DNA from 2 places in the Pseudomonas sp. AC136 genome. Region 1 is predicted to be linked to the other one. Evidence: predicted binding sites of a transcription regulator. Region 1 holds the regulator's gene; the other holds the start of a gene.

Region 1 (8,974 bases):
CAGCGTTCTAGGTTGTGGAAGCGTTCGTTGTACTGCCGGGTCGAGGCATCGAGCTGGTCCAGCAGTACCAGAATTTCATCGACGTTCTGATCACGCATCAGCTTGCCGATGAATTGGATATGCCGTTTACGAGCGATGTTAGCCGTGTGTTTCGGCGCATCGGCCAGGGCGCGACGCAGGGCGTCGGTCAGTGGCAGTTTCTCGATCAGGGCGGGTTTGAGCGTGGTCAGTCGCTCGCCAAGGTCAACCAGCGCGTGCAGCTCGCGCTTGACTTGGCTTTTGCTCTTCTCTTCGGAGAAGTCGTCGGAATAGTCAGACATGGGGTCGATCCAGTTGGAAACGCCGCCATGATAACGAGTCGAAGGCCGCTTGTCCGGCCTGGCCAGGTGACTGGTCTCTGAACTGGAGTTGTAGGTTATGAGTGCAGCAGACGTAGTTGGGCCGCAGGCCCTGCCGCAATTGCAGGAGCAAGTGGCGCGGATTATCGCCGAGGCCAAGGCCCAGGGCGCCAGCGCCTGCGAAGTGGCGGTTTCGGTGGAGCAGGGGTTGTCGACCTCGGTGCGCCAGGGCGAGGTGGAAACCGTCGAGTTCAACCGCGACCAGGGCTTTGGCATCACCTTGTATCTCGGCCAACGCAAAGGCTCGGCCAGCACCTCGGCGAGCGGCGATGCGGCCATTCGTGAAACCGTGGCGGCCGCACTGGCCATCGCCAAACATGCCTCTGAGGACGACTGTGCCGGCCTGGCCGACGCCGAGCTGATGGCGCGCGACTTGCCGGACCTCGACCTGTTCCACCCCTGGGACATCACTCCCGAGCAAGCCATCGAGCGCGCCCTGGAATGTGAAGCGGCGGCGTTCGCCACCGATGCCCGCATCAAAAACGCCGACGGCACCAGCCTGAACACTCACCGCGGCTGCCGCGTCTACGGCAACAGCCACGGCTTTGTCGGCGGCTACGCCAGCACGCGGCAGAGCCTGAGCTGCGTGATGATTGCCGAGGCCGACGGCCTGATGCAGCGTGATTATTGGTATGACGTGAGCCGTCGCGGTGAAGATTTGGCTGACGCGGTCAGCATTGGCCGTCGTGCCGCCGAGCGCGCGGTTAGCCGCTTGGGCGCGCGTCCGGTGCCGACGTGCGAAGTGCCGGTGCTGTTTGCCGCCGAGCTGGCCACCGGGCTGTTCGGGCATTTTCTGTCGGCGGTATCCGGCGGCAACCTGTACCGCAAGTCGTCCTTTCTGGAAGGCAGTCTGGGGCAGGTGTTGTTTCCGGAATGGCTGAGCCTTGAAGAGCGTCCGCATATTCGCGGCGCCTTGGGCAGCGCCACGTTTGATGGGGACGGGCTGGCGACCTATGCCAAGTCGTTTGTCGAAAACGGTGAGCTGCGTTCCTACATTCTCGGCACGTATTCAGGGCGCAAATTGGGCATGCCGAGCACGGCCAACTCGGGCGGTGTGCATAACCTGTTCGTCAGCCATGGCGATGAAAATCAGCAAGCGCTGATCAAACGCATGGGGCGCGGCTTGTTGGTCACCGAACTCATGGGCCAAGGGCTGAACATGGTGACCGGCGATTATTCGCGCGGTGCCGGTGGCTACTGGGTGGAGAATGGGGAGATTCAGTTCCCGGTGCAGGAGGTGACCATTGCGGGCAACCTGCGCGACATGTTCAAACAAATCGTCGCGGTGGGTAACGATCTGGAGCTGCGCAGCAACGTGCGCACCGGGTCAGTATTGATCGAGAAAATGACGGTGGCCGGTAGTTGAGGCCGGCCGGCGCACGCCTGTCGTGCGCCGCGCTTGCTTAAGCGCGGGGCGTTATTCGCCTTCGTCGAAGCGGTTGTTGATTAGCTCCACCAAGGCCGCCAGCGCTTCATCGCCTTGCTCGCCATCGGTACTCAGGTGAATGTCGGTGCCTTTGCCGGCGGCCAACATCATGACGGCCATGATGCTCTTACCGTCTACGCAGCTTTCCGGGCTGCGACCAATGCGAATCTGGCAGGGGAAACGTCCCGCAACGCCGACGAATTTGGCCGCGGCGCGTGCGTGCAGGCCGAGCTTGTTGATGATGGTGATTTCACAGGCAGGCATCGCTGCTTAAGTCCTTCTATAGAGTCCCGCGGTTCTAGAGATCGCGGTGACGAACCTGGATATTTTTCAGGGTTTTCTTCAGTTCTTTTCCCAGCCGGTCCGCCAGGTATACCGAGCGATGATGACCGCCTGTGCAGCCGATGGCGACGGTGACGTACGAGCGGTTGCTGGCGGCAATGCGCGGCAGCCATTTGTGCAGGTAGGCGTAAATGTCGTCGTACATTTCCTGTACGTCCGGTTGTTCCTGCAAATAGTCCGACACCACCGAATCCAGGCCCGAATGCTCACGCAGTTCGGGCTTCCAGTACGGGTTGGGCAGGCAGCGCACGTCGAACACCAAGTCGGCATCGACCGGCATACCACGCTTGAAGCCAAACGACTCGACCAAAAACGCAGTGCCCGGCTCCGGCTTGTTCAGCAGGCGCAGCTTGAGGGTGTCACGAAGCTGGTAGAGGTTGAGGTGCGTGGTGTCGACCTTGAGGTCGGCCAGGTCGGTGATCGGGCTCAGTAGTACGCTTTCATCGCGGATGGCTTCAGCCAGCGAGCGCTCGTCGGTGGTCAATGGGTGGCGGCGGCGAGTTTCGGAGAAGCGCTTGAGCAGGGTTTCGTCGTCGGCGTCCAGGTACAGCACATCGCACTGAATGTGGCGGGCACGCACTTCGGCAAGCAGTTCGGGGAAGCGTTTAAGCTGGCTGGGCAGGTTGCGCGCATCGATGGATACGGCCACCAGCGGTTGAACCAGTTCGGTGTGCAGCAGGGAGCGTTCGGCCAATTCGGGCAAGAGCCCGGCGGGCAGGTTATCGATGCAGTAGAAACCGTTGTCTTCAAGCACGTCGAGCGCTGTGCTTTTACCTGAACCGGACCGGCCACTGACGATGATCAAACGCATGCACAGTCACCTGTTCGTCTAGCGGCCGTTTTGTACGTCGACGACGACCTGGTAAAGACTTTCGCTGGTTGAGGCGTGGCGCAATTGGTCACGAACCTCGCTGCGATCAAGCATGCTGGCGATCTGGCGAAGCAATTCCAAGTGCTCATCGGTTGCCGCTTCGGGCACCAGCAGCACAAACAGCAAGTCGACCGGCGCACCGTCAATGGCGTCGAAATCGACAGCGGAATCGAGACGCAGCAGGGCGCTGATGGGAGCCGTGCAGCCCGGCAGGCGGCAATGGGGAATGGCGATGCCATTGCCAAAACCGGTGGAGCCGAGTTTCTCGCGCGCCACCAGGCTTTCGAAAATGTCTTGGCCGTCGAGGTCGGGCAATTCGCGGGCGACCAGGTTGGCGATTTGTTCGAGTACGCGCTTTTTGCTGCCGCCCGGCACGCCCACGAGGGAGCGGCCGGGGGTCAGGATATTTTCAAGTCGAATCATGGGTTGGGGTGGTGTCAGCGAGCTGTGGCGCCTTGCAGGCGACCCAGTTGCTTTTCCTTATGTTTGATAAGTTGGCGGTCGAGTTTGTCGGTGAGTAGATCGATGGCTGCGTACATGTCGTCATGTTCGGCGTTGGCGACCACTTCGCCCCCGGCGATGTGCAAAGTCGCTTCGATTTTCTGCTTGAGCTTCTCGACCTCCATGGTCACTTGCACGTTGGTGATCTTGTCGAAGTGGCGTTCCAATCGACTGAGCTTCTCGTCGATGTAGTCGCGTAGGGCGTCGGTCACATCCAGCTGATGTCCACTGATGTTGACTTGCATACCGCTTTCTCCTTATTGCCGTGTGTAAGAGACAAGCTAACGGGCTTGTCGCCGGAACACTTTGGCCTTGGATCAGTGTAGCCGTCTTGCCAGAGCGAGGTTCGCAGGCGAACCGGGTCAGGCGTTTACATCAGTCGCTTACGTTCACTGGAAGGCGCTATCCCGAGGGATTCGCGGTATTTGGCGACTGTGCGACGGGCTACCTGAATGCCCTGTGCCTCCAGTAAACCAGCGATCTTGCTGTCACTCAACGGCTTTTTCGCATTTTCCGCCGCAACCAGTTTTTTGATGATTGCGCGTATCGCCGTTGACGAGCATTCGCCGCCTTCGGAGGTGCTGACGTGGCTGGAGAAGAAGTACTTCAGCTCGTAAATGCCACGCGGGGTGTGCATGAATTTTTGCGTCGTCACGCGCGAGATCGTTGATTCGTGCATGCCCACTGCTTCGGCGATGTCATGCAGAACCAGCGGTTTCATGGCTTCGTCGCCGTAGTCGAGGAAGCCGCGCTGGTGCTCGACGATCTGGCTGGCCACTTTCATCAGTGTTTCGTTGCGGCTTTGCAGACTTTTGATAAACCAACGCGCCTCTTGCAGCTGATTGCGCATAAAGGTGTTGTCGGCGCTGGAGTCGGCGCGGCGAACGAAGCCGGCGTATTGCGGATTGACCCGCAGCTTGGGCATGGCTTCCTGATTCAGCTCCACCAGCCAGCGATCGTTGTGCTTGCGCACGATCACGTCGGGCACCACGTACTCCGGCTCGCTCGGTTCAATTTGCGAACCCGGGCGCGGGTTAAGGCTTTGAATCAGTTCGATGACCTGACGCAGCTCGTCTTCCTTGAGCTTCATGCGGCGCATCAATTGGCTGTAATCGCGGTTGCCGAGCAGGTCGAGGTAATCGCCGGCCAAGCGCTGCGCTTCGGGCAGCCATGGGGTTTTTGTTGGCAACTGACGCAGTTGCAGCAACAGGCATTCGCGCAGGTCGCGGGCGCCAATGCCGGAGGGTTCGAATTGCTGGATGCGGTGCAGCACGGCTTCGACTTCGTCCAGTTCGATATCCAGTTCCGGATCGAACGCCTCCAGCACTTCTTCGAGGGTTTCTTCCAGGTAGCCCTGGTCGTTGATGCAGTCGATCAGGGTGACGGCAATCAGGCGGTCCTTGTCGGACATCGGCGCCAGGTTGAGCTGCCAGAGCATATGGCTTTGCAAGCTTTCGCCAGCCGAGGTGCGGGTGGTGAAATCCCACTCGTCATCGTCGTTGGAGGGCAGGCTGCTGGCGCTGGTTTGGTAGATGTCTTCCCACGCCGTGTCGACGGGAAGCTCATTGGGAATGCGTTCGCCCCATTCGCCGTCTTCCAGGTTGTCGACGGTAGGTGCCGAGGTTTCCTGGTAGCTGGTGTCTTGGTAGGACTCTTCGTTGTTCGGCGCGGGCGGCGCGCTTTCGGCGCCATCGGCCAGCGGATCGCTGTTATCGAAGTCCTCGCCTTCTTCCTGGCGTTCGAGCATGGGATTGGACTCCAGCGCCTCCTGAATCTCTTGTTGAAGATCCAGCGTGGACAGTTGGAGTAAGCGGATGGCTTGTTGCAGCTGCGGTGTCATCGTCAGCTGCTGGCCCATTTTTAGGACGAGCGATGGTTTCATGGAGGGGGCTTAAGACCTTATTCGCCGGCGCATACGCGCTTCCACAACGAGGGCGCCGAAGCGCCACCAGGAAGCAAATTATATGCCTAAGTCTGAGGCGTTTGCCTAGTCCTCAATCGAAGTCTGTAGTGCGCATCTGATTGCGGCTACAGAATGCTCTTAGAGGCGGAATTCGTGACCCAGGTAAACCTCTTTCACCAACTGGTTGGCGAGGATGGTTTCAGCGTCGCCTTCGGCAATCAATTGGCCGTCGTTGACGATGTACGCGGTCTCGCAGATATCCAGGGTTTCACGCACGTTGTGGTCAGTAATCAGCACGCCAATGCCTTTGGCTTTGAGGTGATGAATGATCTGCTTGATATCGCCGACCGAGATGGGGTCTACGCCTGCGAAGGGTTCATCGAGCAGGATGAATTTCGGCGCAGTGGCCAGGGCACGGGCGATTTCCACACGGCGGCGTTCACCGCCGGACAAGCTCATGCCGAGGTTGTCGCGAATGTGGCTGATGTGAAATTCCTGCAACAGGCTTTCGAGTTCTTTGCGGCGGCTGGCGCTGTCGAGCTCTTTGCGGGTTTCCAGAATGGCCATGATGTTATCGGCCACCGACAGCTTGCGGAAAATCGATGCTTCCTGCGGCAGATAACCAATGCCGGCGCGCGCGCGGCCGTGCATGGGCAGGCTGGTGACGTCCTGCTGATCGATCAGGACGCGGCCCTGATCGGCATTGACCAGGCCGACGATCATGTAGAAACACGTGGTTTTGCCGGCGCCGTTAGGACCTAGCAAGCCAACGATCTGGCCGCTTTCGATCGACAGGCTGACATCACGAACCACCTGGCGGCCTTTGTAGGCTTTGGCCAGGTGTTGGGCTTTGAGAGTCGCCATTACTGCGCCTGTTTGTCGGCTGGTTGAGCGCCAGCGGGTTTGTTCTTGGGCTGAATGACCATGTCGATGCGTGGGCGCGGTGTGGTCACGTTGGTGCCATTGGCGCGGCCGGCGTTGACGATCTGGCGCTGGGTGTCATAGACGATTTTCTCGCCTTCGAAGGTGTTGCCTTCCTGAATCACCTTGGCCTGGTCGATCAGCACGATGCGGTCTTTAGCAGCGAAGTACTGGATGGTCAGGCCGTAGGCCTTGACGATTTGCTTATCTACCGCTGGCTTCTGCTCGTAGTAGGCGGGGGTGCCCACGGCGGTGAACACTTCGATGTCACCCGTGGCGTTTTGCGTGATGGTCACTGTGTGGCCAGTGATCTTCATGCTGCCCTGGGTAATGACGACGTCGCCGCGGTATACGGCTACGCCTTGTTTGTCGTCGAGTTCAGCACTGTCGGCCTGCACACGAATGGGTTGCTCGCGGTCCGTTGGCAATGCCCAGGCGCTGGAGCTGGCAATCGCCGCACCCAGACTCATGAGCAAGGACAGGGTGTGAAGGGAGAATTTATTAACGAACCTCATGCTGGCCTCTTACGTTGGACAGCAGGAGCACCCGGCTGTCTTTCAAATACGCTTTCATTCCGTTAGCCGTGGTCACTCCATTGGCGGCCTCGATTCTAACGGCTTGCTGGGTCTGCGCAAATTCCTTGTCCGGGAACACGGTCATGCGACTGCTGGTAATGATGGTGGGGCGATTTTTTTCGTCGGTGCGGGCGATGCGCACATTGTCGATCAGCTCGACTTCGGTGCCGCCTGGCGCCACTTCGCCACGCTCGCTTTGAACGTGCCATGGCTCGGCGGCGCCGCGATAAAGCAGCAGGTCCGGCTTGGTCACCAGGCTCTTGTCGCTGTCTTTCAAGTGCTCGACTTTATCGCTGGTCATTTCGTAGTGCAGCTTGCCGTCGGCTTGGAATTCGACGCTTTTGGCGTTGATCACATAGAAGTCCACGGCGTTGTCGGTGCTGGCCTGTGGTTTCTGCTCCAGCAAACTTTCCGGGTTCAGATTCCAATAGCCGAGCGCCGCTACCAGCAGCGCCGCGAGGCCAAACGATAAGGTAAGAAGCAGTTTGCGCAGCATGATCGGCTCTATAGATAGGCGGCTTGCGCCGCTTCAAGGTTGCCCTGCGCCTGCAGGATCAGCTCGCAGAATTCCCGCGCCGCGCCTTCGCCGCCGCGGGCGTGGGTGACACCATGGGCATGTTGGCGAACAAAATCATTGGCGTTGGCGACAGCCATGCCCAGGCCAACGCGGCGAATTGCCGGCAGGTCTGGCAAGTCGTCACCCAGGTAGGCGACGTCTTCGTACTGTAGGCCGAGTTCGGCGAGAAGCTCATCGAGCACCACCAGTTTATCTTCGCGACCTTGGTACAAGTGCTGAATGCCTAGGTTCTGTGCACGACGCTCAACCACTGGGGTTGAGCGCCCGGTGATGATGGCCGTACGCACGCCGGAGTTGATCAGCATTTTGATGCCCTGACCGTCCAGCGTACTGAAGGTTTTGAATTCACTGCCGTCGACCAAGAAGTACAGCTTGCCGTCAGTCAGTACGCCGTCGACGTCAAAAACGGCCAGTTTGATGGCCTTGCCGCGTTGCAATAGATCAGCACTCATTACATCACTCCAGCGCGCAGCAGGTCGCCCAGGTTGAAGGCGCCAACTGGGCGGTCTTGTTCGTCGACGACAATCAATGCGCCGATTTTGTGGTCTTCCATGATCTTCAAGGCTTCGGCAGCGAGCATCTCTGGCCGTGCTGTTTTGCCGTGTGCGGTCATCACGTCGTCGATGGTGGCCTGGCGGATATCCAGGTCGCGATCCAGCGTGCGGCGCAAATCGCCGTCGGTGAAAATTCCGGCCAGTGTGCCGTCGGCTTCGAGCACGGCGGTCATGCCCAGGCCCTTGCGGGTCATTTCCATCAACGCATCGCGCAGCAAGGTGCCGCGTTGCACTTTCGGCAGCTGTTCGCCGGTGTGCATGACATTTTCCACTTTCAGCAGAAGACGACGGCCAAGCGCTCCACCCGGGTGGGAAAAGGCGAAATCTTCAGCGGTAAAGCCGCGCGCTTCCAACAAGGCGATGGCCAGGGCATCGCCCAGAACCAGCGAGGCGGTGGTGGAAGAGGTGGGCGCCAGATTCAGTGGGCAGGCTTCCTGCGCCACACGCGCATCGAGGTTGACCTCGGCGGCTTTGGCCAGCGGCGAATCCGGGTTGCCGGTCATGCTGATCAAGGTGATGCCCAGGCGCTTGATCAGCGGCAGCAGCGTCACGATCTCGGCGGTTGAGCCGGAGTTGGATAGAGCCAGCACCACGTCGTCACGGGTAATCATGCCCATGTCGCCATGGCTGGCTTCGGCCGGGTGCACGAAAAATGAGGTGGTGCCGGTGCTCGCGAGGGTCGCGGCGATCTTGTTGCCGATGTGGCCAGACTTGCCCATGCCGACCACAACCACGCGGCCTTTACTGGCAAGAATCAGCTCGCAGGCCTTGACGAAAGCCGCGTCAATACGGGGGAGCAGGCCTTCCACCGCTTCGATTTCAAGGCGCACGGTGCGCAGTGCCGATTGGATCAGGTCGTTGGTCTGGTTCATATCGTAAAGACAGTGGCCGCGGGAAAAGGCCGGG
Region 2 (4,502 bases), 1.5 Mb from region 1:
CAGGGTCGCAAGCACTCTTCTGGGGCCACCGTGATCACGGTGCTCACCCAGGTAAATCCCTTGCCAGGTGCCTAAGGCCAAACGACCCGCACGTATCGGCAGCGTCACCTGGCACCCCAACAAACTGGCCTTGAAGTGCGCGGGCAAATCGTCCGCGCCTTCGTCGTTGTGTTCGTAAACGTCCTGGTCGTTGATGTCGGCATACGCACTGCCAACTTGAGGGACCAGACGATTGAAGAACCGCTCAAAGTCGCGTCGCACAGCCGGGTCGGCATTCTCGTTAATAGTCAGTGAAGCCGAGGTGTGCAACAGCCACAGATGTAACAGACCCAAGCGGTAGCCAGCCAGTTCAGGCAATTTCGCCGTCACCTCATCGGTCACCAAATGGAAGCCTCGCGGGCGTGCCTGCAAGGTGAATTCGCGTTGTTGCCACATAAGCATCTCCGCTCGTTCGGCGCGCATTCTAGCGTGCTCGTGGAAAAAGCAAAGGGCGCAGGCCAGAGCGTTTGAGTTTATTTAAGCGATCCATCTTTTCAAGCCCGCGGCGCTCGACAATGGTCGTAAATCACGCTAGCGCAAAACGCAAAATGCCCGGCAAAAGCCGGGCATTTTTTCTGCGGGTGTTGCCTGTAAAAAGCTTACAGGTTGTAGCCACGCTCGTTGTGTTGCGCCAAGTCGAGACCCACCGTCTCTTCTTCTTCGCTAACACGCAGACCCATCACCAGGTCCAGCACTTTCAGGATCACAAACGTGACGACCGCGGTGTAGATCACGGTGAAGCCGACGCCTTTGATCTGAGTGATCACTTGCGCGCCGATGTCTTCAACGGTGCCGAAGCCACCCAGTGCAGGTGCTGCGAATACGCCGGTGAGAATTGCGCCGACGATGCCGCCGATACCGTGAACACCAAAGGCATCCAAGGAATCGTCGTAGCCCAGTTTGCGTTTCAGGGTAGTGGCGCAGAAGAAGCAGATCACGCCAGCAGCCAGACCGATTACCAGAGCGCCCATTGGGCCTACGGTACCAGCGGCCGGAGTAATGCCCACCAGACCGGCGACCACACCCGAAGCGATGCCCAGAGCACTTGGCTTACCGTGGGTAATCCACTCGGCGAACATCCAGCCCAGCGCCGCAGCAGCGGTGGCGATCTGGGTAACCAGCATGGCCATGCCGGCGGTGCCGTTGGCAGCAACAGCGGAGCCGGCGTTAAAGCCGAACCAGCCGATCCACAGCATCGCAGCACCTACCAGGGTGTAGCCCAGGTTGTGCGGTGCCATTGGCGTGGTTGGGTAGCCTTTGCGCTTGCCCATCACGATGCAGGCAACCAGACCGGCGATACCGGCGTTGATGTGCACCACGGTGCCGCCAGCGAAGTCCAGTACGCCCCAGTCCCACATCAGACCGCCGTTACCGCTCCACACCATGTGGGCGATTGGCGCGTAAACCAGCGTGAACCACACACCCATGAAGATCAGCATGGCGGAGAACTTCATGCGTTCTGCGAAAGCGCCGACGATCAGAGCAGGAGTAATGATGGCGAAGGTCATTTGGAAGGTGATGAACACAGCTTCCGGGACCGCGTAGGTCAGGCTGGCTGGCGTGACGCCGGCCAGGAAGGCTTTGGACAGCCCGCCTACAAACGAATTGAAGTTAACAACGCCCTGTTCCATGCCAGTGACATCGAACGTCATGCTGTAGCCGTAAACGACCCACAGAATGCTGATCAGGCCGGTGATGGCGAAGCACTGCATCATCACCGAAAGGATGTTCTTGGAGCGAACCATGCCGCCGTAGAACAGCGCGAGGCCCGGGATGGTCATAAACAGCACCAAGGCGGTAGCGGTCAGCATCCACGCCGTGTCGCCGGTATTCAACACAACCTCGTCCGCCATGGCCAAGCCTGGGGTAACGAGGGACAAAAGGGCTCCTAGCCCTGCGAGCTTACGCAGAGTCATATTGTTTTCTCCTGGGGCGTTGGGTTCGGCGGCTTTTTAGATTGCGTCGGTGCCGGTTTCGCCGGTACGGATGCGGATGGCCTGTTCCAGATTGACCACGAAGATCTTGCCGTCACCGATCTTGCCGGTGTTGGCCGCCTTGGTGATGGCTTCGATAACGCGGTCCAGCTGATCATCAGCAATGGCCACGTCGATCTTCACTTTGGGCAAGAAATCGACCACGTATTCGGCGCCGCGATACAACTCGGTATGGCCTTTCTGACGACCGAAGCCTTTGACTTCAGTGACAGTAATGCCCTGCACGCCGATCTCCGATAGCGACTCGCGCACATCGTCCAGCTTGAACGGTTTGATGATGGCAGTTACTAACTTCATGAAACTCTCTCCCGTATTGGTGGACTTGCCCCAGGAAAAACGAACCCGGTTCAAGTCTAAGCGCAGTGTCTGGCTTTGTAACGCATCGAACGTCCTCAGGGAGGGCTCTCGACACAACCAATCGCTCCTGACGAAACGACTCCCCCGCTTCGCCTTACGCAGCCGAACTGCATCGGTGCATGCGTCATAGCCCACTAAGCAGAAAGCTTGCCAGCTCAGGGAAAAGCTTGGAATTCAGCGAGTTATGGGGTCAAAGCTGCGCCGTGACCAAAGCGCCCGGGCGAGTCACGCTCAACAACGGTGCAAGCCTCACTTCGGCTACGCGCCAAAACCGTGCAAAACCCCTCGGCCTGGCGTCCTAATGCTGCGTGTTACACTGCCGGCCGACCAATTTGGAACCTTCTTATGCTGCCGCCTAAAGCCCTACTTGACGCCCTAAGCACCCACGCCTCGCGCTTGTTCAATGGCGAACCCCCCTTGCCGCGCAGCGAGTTCGAAAGCCAATTTAAAGTGCTGCTGCAAAGTGGCTTCAGCAAGCTCGACTTGGTTAGCCGCGAAGAGTTTGACAGTCAGATGGCCGTGCTTGCCCGCACCCGTGCGCGCCTTGAAGCGCTTGAGGCGAAGGTCGCTGAGTTGGAAGAAAAATTAACGCCGCCCAGCGAGTAATCCACTCGGACTGAGCGGCATGTGATCAAGGAGTGATCCATGTCTTTGGCTATCGTCCATAGCCGCGCCCAAGTCGGCGTCCAAGCACCCTCTGTAATCGTCGAAGCGCACTTGGCCAATGGCCTGCCCTCGCTGACCCTGGTGGGCTTGCCTGAAACCGCCGTCAAAGAAAGCAAGGACCGCGTGCGTAGCGCGATTCTGAATTGCGCCTTCGAATTTCCCCAACGTCGTATCACCTTAAACCTCGCTCCAGCCGATTTACCTAAAGACGGCGGCCGCTTCGATTTGGCCATCGCGCTTGGAATACTCGCCGCCAGCGGCCAGGTTCCATTGGCCGCGCTGGAACATATCGAATGCCTCGGGGAGCTGGCGCTCTCAGGCGCCTTACGCCCAGTACAGGGCGTATTGCCGGCAGCGCTTGCGGTGCGTGCCGCGGGGCGCACCTTGGTAGTGCCGCGCTGCAACGCCGAAGAAGCCAGTTTGGCGTCAGGCCTGACGGTGCTGGCTGCCGATCACCTGCTGGAGCTGGCCGCCCACTTCAATGGGCTCGCCCCCATCGCGCCTTATCAGGCAAAGGGACTATTGCGCCAATGCGCGCCCTACCCGGATCTTTGCGAAGTGCAAGGCCAGATCGCCGCAAAACGGGCGCTGCTGGTGGCTGCTGCGGGGTCTCACAATCTGCTGCTAAGCGGTCCACCGGGCACTGGCAAGACGCTACTCGCCAGCAGACTCCCAGGGCTGCTACCCCCGCTGAATGAGCAGGAAGCGCTCGAAGTGGCGGCGATTCAATCGGTCGCCAGCCACACGCCGATGAGCGCCTGGCCGCAACGGCCGTTTCGCCATCCCCACCACACAGCGTCGGGGCCGGCATTGGTCGGCGGAGGCAGTCGCCCCCAGCCCGGCGAAATCACTCTGGCGCACCATGGCGTACTGTTTCTGGATGAGCTTCCTGAATTTGATCGACGCGTACTCGAAGTGCTGCGCGAGCCTCTAGAAAGCGGCCATATCGTCATCGCCCGAGCCAAAGACAAAGTGCACTTCCCGGCGCGCTTTCAATTGGTAGCCGCCATGAATCCCTGCCCGTGCGGCTACCTTGGCGACCCAAGCGGGCGGTGCCGGTGCAGTACGGAGCAACTACAACGCTACCGAGGAAAACTGTCCGGCCCACTGCTGGATCGTATCGACCTGCATGTCACGGTGGCTCGTGAAACCACGGTGTTGCACGCCACGACCTCGTCCAATACTTCAACCGCCACGGCGGCCGCTCAGGTGGCGCGCGCCAGAACCCTCCAGACAGAGCGGCAAGGTATTGCCAACGCGTTCCTCGACCTGCCTGGCTTGCGCGAACATTGTGGGTTGCTGCAAAGCGATCAGGCCTGGCTCGAAACTGCATGCGAGCGCCTCGGCTTGTCGTTGCGCGCGGCTCATCGGATTTTAAAAGTGGCTCGCACGCTGGCTGACCTGCAAAACGCTTCAGCCATCGCCCGTGAACACCTCGCTGAAGCC

The links. The regulator sigma-54, encoded in region 1, starts transcription at its own class of promoters, with help from an activator protein. The targets are predictions, from matches to a motif close to ANTGGCATNNANNTTGCTNT.
Region 2: a site for sigma-54 is predicted at 2,526-2,545, ahead of glnK (P-II family nitrogen regulator). Genes of this name have one in related genera too.

The regions. Positions count from the first base shown of each region.
Region 1 is NZ_OZ409865.1:2,185,060-2,194,033, reverse strand. It holds gene yjgA (ribosome biogenesis factor YjgA) at 1-320, opposite strand, end outside; gene pmbA (metalloprotease PmbA) at 418-1,764, shown strand; gene ACZZZU_RS09940 (HPr family phosphocarrier protein) at 1,816-2,088, opposite strand; gene rapZ (RNase adapter RapZ) at 2,123-2,977, opposite strand; gene ptsN (PTS IIA-like nitrogen regulatory protein PtsN) at 2,996-3,460, opposite strand; gene hpf (ribosome hibernation-promoting factor, HPF/YfiA family) at 3,475-3,783, opposite strand; gene ACZZZU_RS09920 (RNA polymerase factor sigma-54) at 3,909-5,420, opposite strand; gene lptB (LPS export ABC transporter ATP-binding protein) at 5,580-6,305, opposite strand; gene lptA (lipopolysaccharide transport periplasmic protein LptA) at 6,305-6,877, opposite strand; gene lptC (LPS export ABC transporter periplasmic protein LptC) at 6,864-7,433, opposite strand; gene ACZZZU_RS09900 (KdsC family phosphatase) at 7,442-7,966, opposite strand; gene ACZZZU_RS09895 (KpsF/GutQ family sugar-phosphate isomerase) at 7,966-8,940, opposite strand.
Region 2 is NZ_OZ409865.1:3,642,005-3,646,506, reverse strand. It holds gene ACZZZU_RS16150 (secondary thiamine-phosphate synthase enzyme YjbQ) at 1-435, opposite strand, end outside; gene ACZZZU_RS16145 (ammonium transporter) at 639-1,955, opposite strand; gene glnK (P-II family nitrogen regulator) at 1,992-2,330, opposite strand; gene ACZZZU_RS16135 (accessory factor UbiK family protein) at 2,736-2,996, shown strand; gene ACZZZU_RS16130 (YifB family Mg chelatase-like AAA ATPase) at 3,036-4,502, shown strand, end outside.